3 regions of the Chryseobacterium sp. HNCC26DJ238 genome follow, and region 1 is predicted to be linked to each of the others. Evidence: riboswitches for the same ligand, from Rfam matches in the RefSeq annotation. Region 1 holds a riboswitch; each other region holds the start of a gene.
The links. Region 1 has a riboswitch for thiamine pyrophosphate ahead of thiM (hydroxyethylthiazole kinase). Riboswitches for the same ligand answer to the same signal wherever they lie in the genome.

Region 1 (2,269 bases):
CTTCAGCATGATCATTGATGATAAGTGGAATGCTGTGTTTTTCGGTGATCTCTCTGAGCTGTAGGGCTTTGTGAAGAAAATCTTTCGTCGAAGCATCCTTTTCACGAAGCTGAATCATATCCACACCTCCTAAAATCGACTGTTCAGCGACTTCAAGAAAATCTTTTCCGAGGCAGTCTTTCTCTGAAATCACCAGGTACAGCTGATAGGGAAACGCAGGATTACAGATCATAACTGAATAATTTCAAATGCCCGTAAAATTCCTCTTCACTTATATTGTAAAGTTTATCGATAATGGTAAGCTGTAAACTTGCAGGACCTGCACTTTCCTGAGCCGCTAATTCTCCTGCAATGCTTAAAAAACTCACAGCGGCAACTACAGCTTCCGTTGTATTTTCAGTGACCCCGATGAATGCACCGATGAGGGCTGAAGCCGTACACCCCAGTCCTGTCACTTTTGTCATCATTGAATGACCGTTTTTCAGATAGATCATCTGATCTTTGCTGATAACAATATCAGTTTCACCCGAAATACAGACTGCCGATTGATGATTTTGCACGAGAACCTTGGCTGCTTCAACCGCTTCATTGCTCGCAGCCGTACTGTCGACTCCCTTTGTAATCGTGTTGTTAAATTGTGCAAGGGCAATGATTTCAGAGGCATTTCCGCGGATTACTGTAGGATTCAGATCCAGTAGCTGACTTAAAACAGAATTGCGGTAAGAGGTTGCCCCGGCTCCTACAGGATCTAAGATCCAGGGTTTGTTTAATGCATTCGCTTTTCTTGCCGAAAGCAGCATTGTCTCTTCCAAATATTCATCTAGGGTTCCTATATTGATTACCAGTGCGTGCGAAATGCTGACCATTTCTTCCACCTCGGATTTTGCATGAGCCATGATCGGGGATGCACCAATCGCCAGGAGCGCATTGGCGGTATTGTTCATGACCACATAATTGGTGATATTGTGAATCAGGGGGGAGGTTTTTCTTACGTTAAGTACGTGTTTCCAGAGATTGTTTTCCATTCTGTTATTTTATGAATAAAGCTTTAGGATCAATCGGGAACAACAGTCATCTTCTGTCAGAATAATGACTTATTGCTTTTCCCTACGTCGGTGTAAGCCGTATCAGGTTCAAAGGGACTGTCTCAATTCTTTTCAGAATACCCCTAAAGCATATACAAAAGTATTTAAAAATATTGAGTTATTACATTCGAAGGTTTTAAAAAATTATTTCGCTGCGAAGATAGAGGGTGTAATAAGTAATCTGCCGATACTTTTGATGAGGCATAAACTCCTTTGGGGCATCAAAAGTGAACATTTGTATTCCTCTTAAAAGTTTAATATTATTTTAATGAATCATAAATGAAAAATGAAAAACAGACAGGTCAGCAGCTTTACATCGAATATTGCTTTAACATTTTAGGTACGGACAGGAATTCTTACTTCTACCGATACGTTTTCACATTATTTTTTTCGTTAAATTCGTAGTAAATATCCCCTTGATGAATATTCTTCTATTAGAAGACGATCTCATTCTCTCAGCAGAACTGAGTAAGTTTTTAGAGTCCAACCGTTTTACCACCGACAGAATTTATGACGGAGAAACTTTCCTGCGCCAGATCAAAAGCAATTCGTACGATCTATATCTGCTGGATATCAACGTACCGAAAATAAACGGATTGGATGTCTGCCAGACCATCAGGTCTTTTGATAAAAACACACCCATCATCATCATTTCCGCCTATGGGGATCTTTCAGATAAAAAAGATGCCTTTACCCGGCTCGCAGATGATTATCTGGTGAAACCCTTCCAGTTTGAGGAACTGTTGTTGAGAATGAATTCTCTACTGAGACGTAAAGTGCCGTCCGATGCAACAGATCAGGATATCATCAGAATCGATGACCTGATTATCAATAAAACAGAACAGAAAGTATTCCGGTCAGGAAACGAAATTGCTTTGACCCTGAAAGAATTTCAGCTGTTGGTTTATCTGGCAGAAGCCCAGGGAAGAACAGTGTCCAAACAACAGATCACAGAAAATGTCTGGGAACATAATTTTAATACCAATACCAATACGGTTGAGGTCTATATCAATTTCCTGAGAAAAAAACTGGATAAGGATTTTAAAGTTAAATTAATTCATACCCGTTCCGGTTTCGGATATTATCTAAATCCTTTATAGATGTCTTTAAAAAGGAAAATTGCACTTACCCTCAGCATTTCATTTTCATTACTTTTTGGTTTTGTCCTTATTATCATTTATATA
Region 2 (2,269 bases), on a different contig from region 1:
TTCTTTTCAGCAGTTCCACCAATCATTCCGCTTCCGCCAAAACAGGTTCTTGAATTGATGAAGAGTTTTTCAGCAATATATGGTTTGAGATTTCTTGAAAAAAAATTCGCCCCTGAACACAAGGTGAGCAGCCAGCCCAGACTTCCGTTTATTCTTGACCAGTCAAATAAAACGGACAATCCTTCTTTCAAGCGAAGTCCCAATCCCCCATATATTTCAGGAACCCAAATCTGAAGCAACCGCTGCTCATGAATGATGCTGATTATTTTTGGAGAAATCTCAGAAGCTCCTGACATCTCTTGTCTGATTTCTTCAGACGTAAGCATTTCTTCTTTCATTAATTATTTTCCTCCATTTTAAATATCCTGATATAGCAACGATGAACAGGAAAGCCGTTAATGCCGCATATAGATACAGGCTCTTATGGATCAGTAGTGGAATAGCAATGATATTACTGATATTCAGCAATATCCAGTTTTCAATTTTCCTGCGTGCCATCAGCCACATTCCCGCCCATGCAAAAGCACTGACTACAGAATCTAAAATCGCAACGTCAGAATCAGTATGATGGGTCAGAAAATAGTAAAAGATAAGGAAAGACACCACTACAATCCCAATGGTGATCATTTTTTCCTGACCTGTAGTTTTTGAAATCACGGCTTCTGATTTTTGCCTGCCAAATTTCCAGTAAAGCCATCCGTAGATGCTCATGACCAGATAATAAAGGTTAAGGGTAAACTCTGCATACAGTTTAGCCGTCACCATGACATAAAGGGTGAGCGAAATCCCTGCAATTCCGAAGAGATAATTATTAGAATTATTTTTCCGTGCCAACAGCACCTGAATCACTGAAAAGAAAACGCCAAACCACTCCGGCCAGGTCGTATGCTGTAAAAATTCCTGCATCAAATTAACTTGTATAAATTAAATGATGAGATGATAAATCAAATTCCCTACGCCGGCATTATCCGGATCAGGTGTGGAAGATTCCCGGGTATCATCTCAGCTGCGATTATGCAGCACCCCATTGATAGAGCAAAATTGATGTTTTTTTTCTGAAATAAAAAATTAAACTGTCATATTTTAAATCAAAAACAGACCTGAAAAATGACTGAAAAATTTATAGACATTTTCAAATTTTCCGGCTGTCAGCAGTTTGTAATCTTTGAAAAAACTTCATAAGTTTATAATTAGGTCAAAGTCTCAACCAGATTAAAAGACTTTGACAAAACTGAAAGCAGTTATTCAGCAAAAACATGTATCTACTTTGGGTTGAAGCAACAGCCGTTTGTAAACGGATAATTTTCGTATATTTAATTTTTAATACCAAAGCATTGAAGAAGACCTTACGAAGAACCTACCGTGTATCAAAATATGTGATTTACAAAGAAACTCTTGTTGATTATAAGGAACATTTCTGGTCGTTTGTCGGCGCATTTTTCGGTATAGGAATTATTGCTTTTTTACAGTCCCAATACTTACTTCAACAGGAAAATGTATTTCTCATCGGGTCATTCGGAGCTTCAAGCGTTTTGATTTACGGTGCTATCCAGAGTCCTTTGGCACAACCGAGAAATCTGGTGGGCGGTCATGTGATCTCGGCCATTGTAGGTGTTACAGTTTATCAGATTGTTCCTGATATTTTATGGCTTTCAGCGCCATTGGCTGTTGCCTGTTCGATCGTACTGATGCAGTATACAAAAACATTGCATCCTCCTGGTGGTGCAACGGCTCTTATTGCGGTAACCTCACCGGGGAAAATTGCAGATTTAGGATACTGGTATGTTTTGTCTCCTGTTTTATCCGGATGTATCATTCTGCTCTTAGCAGCTTTATTCTTTAATAATATCACTAAAAACAGAAGTTATCCAACGAGTTCAAAATGGAAGAAACTTCTGCATAAAAAACACAAACACACTTTGAAAAATTAATTGCTATGAACTGTCTTGAGTGCGGCGAAAAAATCATTGGAAGATCAGATAAAAAATTCTGCAATGACGCCTGTAGGAATTCTTATAACAACAAACAGAACAAAGACTCCAGTAATCTTATGCGGAATGTCAACAATAAACTCCGCCGAAACTACAGGATTCTGAGTGACATTAATGTGGAAGGCAAAACGAAAGCCGCCAGATCCAAACTTGATGGCTTGGGATTTGATTTTAATTATTTTACACAATTTAAAGTCTATAAAAATGGTTCTGAGTATAAATTTGTCTATAACCAGGGCTACAAAATTTTGGATGATGATTATATTCTGATTGTTAAA
Region 3 (2,269 bases), on a different contig from region 1:
TTTATGATGATAGAGACACCATTTTGCCATGATAGAGCCTCCTCTGGAAACAATTCCGGTCACCCGTTTCGCTGTAAGATGAATATATCTCAGTAAAACTCCGGCATGAATCGTAAAGTAAGAAACTCCCTGCTCTGCCTGTTCGATCAGTGTATCTTTAAAAATTTCCCATGTAAGGTCTTCTGCTACCCCCTTTACTTTTTCCAATGCCTGATAAATGGGAACAGTACCAATGGGAACCGGACTGTTTCTGATAATCCATTCCCTGGTTTCATGAATGTTTTTTCCTGTGGACAGATCCATGATGGTATCGGCACCCCAGCGACATGCCCAGACTGCCTTTTCCACTTCCTCTTCAATGCTTGAAGAAACCGCACTGTTCCCAATATTGGCATTGATTTTAACCAAAAAATTCCGGCCGATAATCATCGGTTCACTTTCGGGATGATTGATATTATTGGGAATGATCGCTCTTCCGGCTGCGATTTCGTCTCTTACAAACTCCGGAGTTATTTTGTTTTTTGGAGTTCTTGCCCCAAAACTGTTTCCCTGATGCTGGAATGCCATATCTTCAGAAACGGAATCCAGCTGTTCGATACGCTGATTTTCCCTGATGGCAATGTATTCCATTTCAGGGGTAATGATCCCCTGCTTTGCATAATACAATTGGGTCACTTCATTTCCCTCTTTTGCTACTTTGGGTTTGTGGTTGTAAGAAAAACGCAGTTCATCCAGTTTGGGATCCTCAAGTCTTGCTTTTCCGTAGGCTGAAGTAATTCCTTCCAGGACTTCTACATCATTTCTGTCAAGTATCCACTGTTCCCTGATTCTCGGAAGGCCTTTTTCGATATCAATTTCTGAATTTTCATCAGTATAAGGTCCTGATGTATCATAGATGGTAACAGGACGATTTTCTTCCAAAGTTCCGTTGGTCAATTTTGTCGGACTTAAATGTATTTCGCGCATTGCGACCTTAATCGGATGAATCTTTCCTTCAACATAGATCTTTTTAGAATTCGGAAACGGTGAACGTGTGATTTGCTGAGCCATATAATAAGTTTGTATTGATAAGAATTAACCGCCTTGGGCAGCAGTAATGATTAAAACAGAATCGTTGTCTTTGAGAAATGTTTCGGACCAGGCCGACTGTGGGATGATACAGTTGTTGAGGGCAACGGCAATACCTTTCCTTTTACCGGGTATTTCCATAGCCAAAAGTGCTTCCAGATTTTCCGGAAGTTCAGCAAAAATTTTTCGGGTGTGGTTGATTGTGATTTCCATTCTAAAGTTTTGATTAAACATATTACTTTAGGAATGGCTGTAATTGTACTGTAGAAAGCACAACAAAGTCATCTCACTTTTCCCTACGCCGGTATGATCCGGATCAGGTTCAAAGGGTAAAATCTCAGTCTGTTTTAAACAGACACCCCTAAAGTTTGGGACGAAGTTAGACATTTTTCTGAAATGCACAAAATTTTTTGATGAAGTCTGCTTCAAGACGATTGAGCGAAGAATTTTTATATCATAATAGGTATAAATGTCTTCATGTTATTGTACCTAAATAAAAAAATGGAAACTGAATATCATCAGCTTCCATTTATAACTTCATTATTATATAATTTATTCTTCACACACTCTCCAGACCGAATCATTTTGAGGAAGAGGAGCGGTAATCTGAATTTCTTCTTTTGTAACCGGATGAATAAACTCCAGTTTTCTGGCGTGAAGGTTGATCCCTCCGTCCGGATTTGAGCGAGGTGAACCATATTTTAAATCGCCTTTAATCGGAACTCCTGTTTTTGAAAGCTGCGCTCTGATCTGGTGATGCCTTCCTGTTTCAAGATCGATTTCAAGTAAAAGGTAATTATCCAGACTTTTAATCACATGATAGGTCAGAATTGCTTCTTTTGCCCCATCCGTTATTTTTGTAAAAACAACAGCCTTATTATTTTTCTCATTTTTCTGTAAATAATGCACCAGCCTCTGAGTCTGCGGAATCATTTCTTTTGCTACAACTGCCCAATACGTTTTCTTAACCTCCCGGTTTTTAACCATTTGAGTCAAACGGGATAATGCCTTTGAAGTTTTAGCAAAAATCACCAGTCCGGAAGTCGGACGGTCAATACGATGCACCAAACCCAGAAAAACATTTCCCGGCTTGTCATCTCTTTTCTTTATAAAATTTTTAATGGAATCCAACAGAGGTTCATCTCCTGTTTTGTCCCCCTGTACCAATTGTCCAACTTTTTTATTGATGACCATAAGATGG

Region 2: linked by a shared signal. The riboswitch ahead of pnuC (nicotinamide riboside transporter PnuC) and the one ahead of thiM (hydroxyethylthiazole kinase) in region 1 are both predicted to bind thiamine pyrophosphate.
Region 3: linked by a shared signal. The riboswitch ahead of thiS (sulfur carrier protein ThiS) and the one ahead of thiM (hydroxyethylthiazole kinase) in region 1 are both predicted to bind thiamine pyrophosphate.

The regions. Positions count from the first base shown of each region.
Region 1 is NZ_JBXUGI010000022.1:20,386-22,654, forward strand. Features, by position in the region: gene thiE (thiamine phosphate synthase) at 1-232, opposite strand, end outside; gene thiM (hydroxyethylthiazole kinase) at 222-1,025, opposite strand; TPP riboswitch at 1,088-1,180, opposite strand; gene AC2A07_RS17875 (response regulator) at 1,505-2,185, shown strand; gene AC2A07_RS17880 (ATP-binding protein) at 2,186-2,269, shown strand, end outside.
Region 2 is NZ_JBXUGI010000008.1:181,140-183,408, forward strand. Features, by position in the region: gene AC2A07_RS09805 (acyl-CoA dehydrogenase family protein) at 1-338, opposite strand, end outside; gene pnuC (nicotinamide riboside transporter PnuC) at 313-909, opposite strand; TPP riboswitch at 932-1,037, opposite strand; gene AC2A07_RS09815 (HPP family protein) at 1,335-1,931, shown strand; gene AC2A07_RS09820 (hypothetical protein) at 1,937-2,269, shown strand, end outside.
Region 3 is NZ_JBXUGI010000001.1:75,548-77,816, forward strand. Features, by position in the region: gene thiC (phosphomethylpyrimidine synthase ThiC) at 1-1,050, opposite strand, end outside; gene thiS (sulfur carrier protein ThiS) at 1,075-1,281, opposite strand; TPP riboswitch at 1,345-1,441, opposite strand; gene AC2A07_RS00345 (RluA family pseudouridine synthase) at 1,621-2,269, opposite strand, start outside.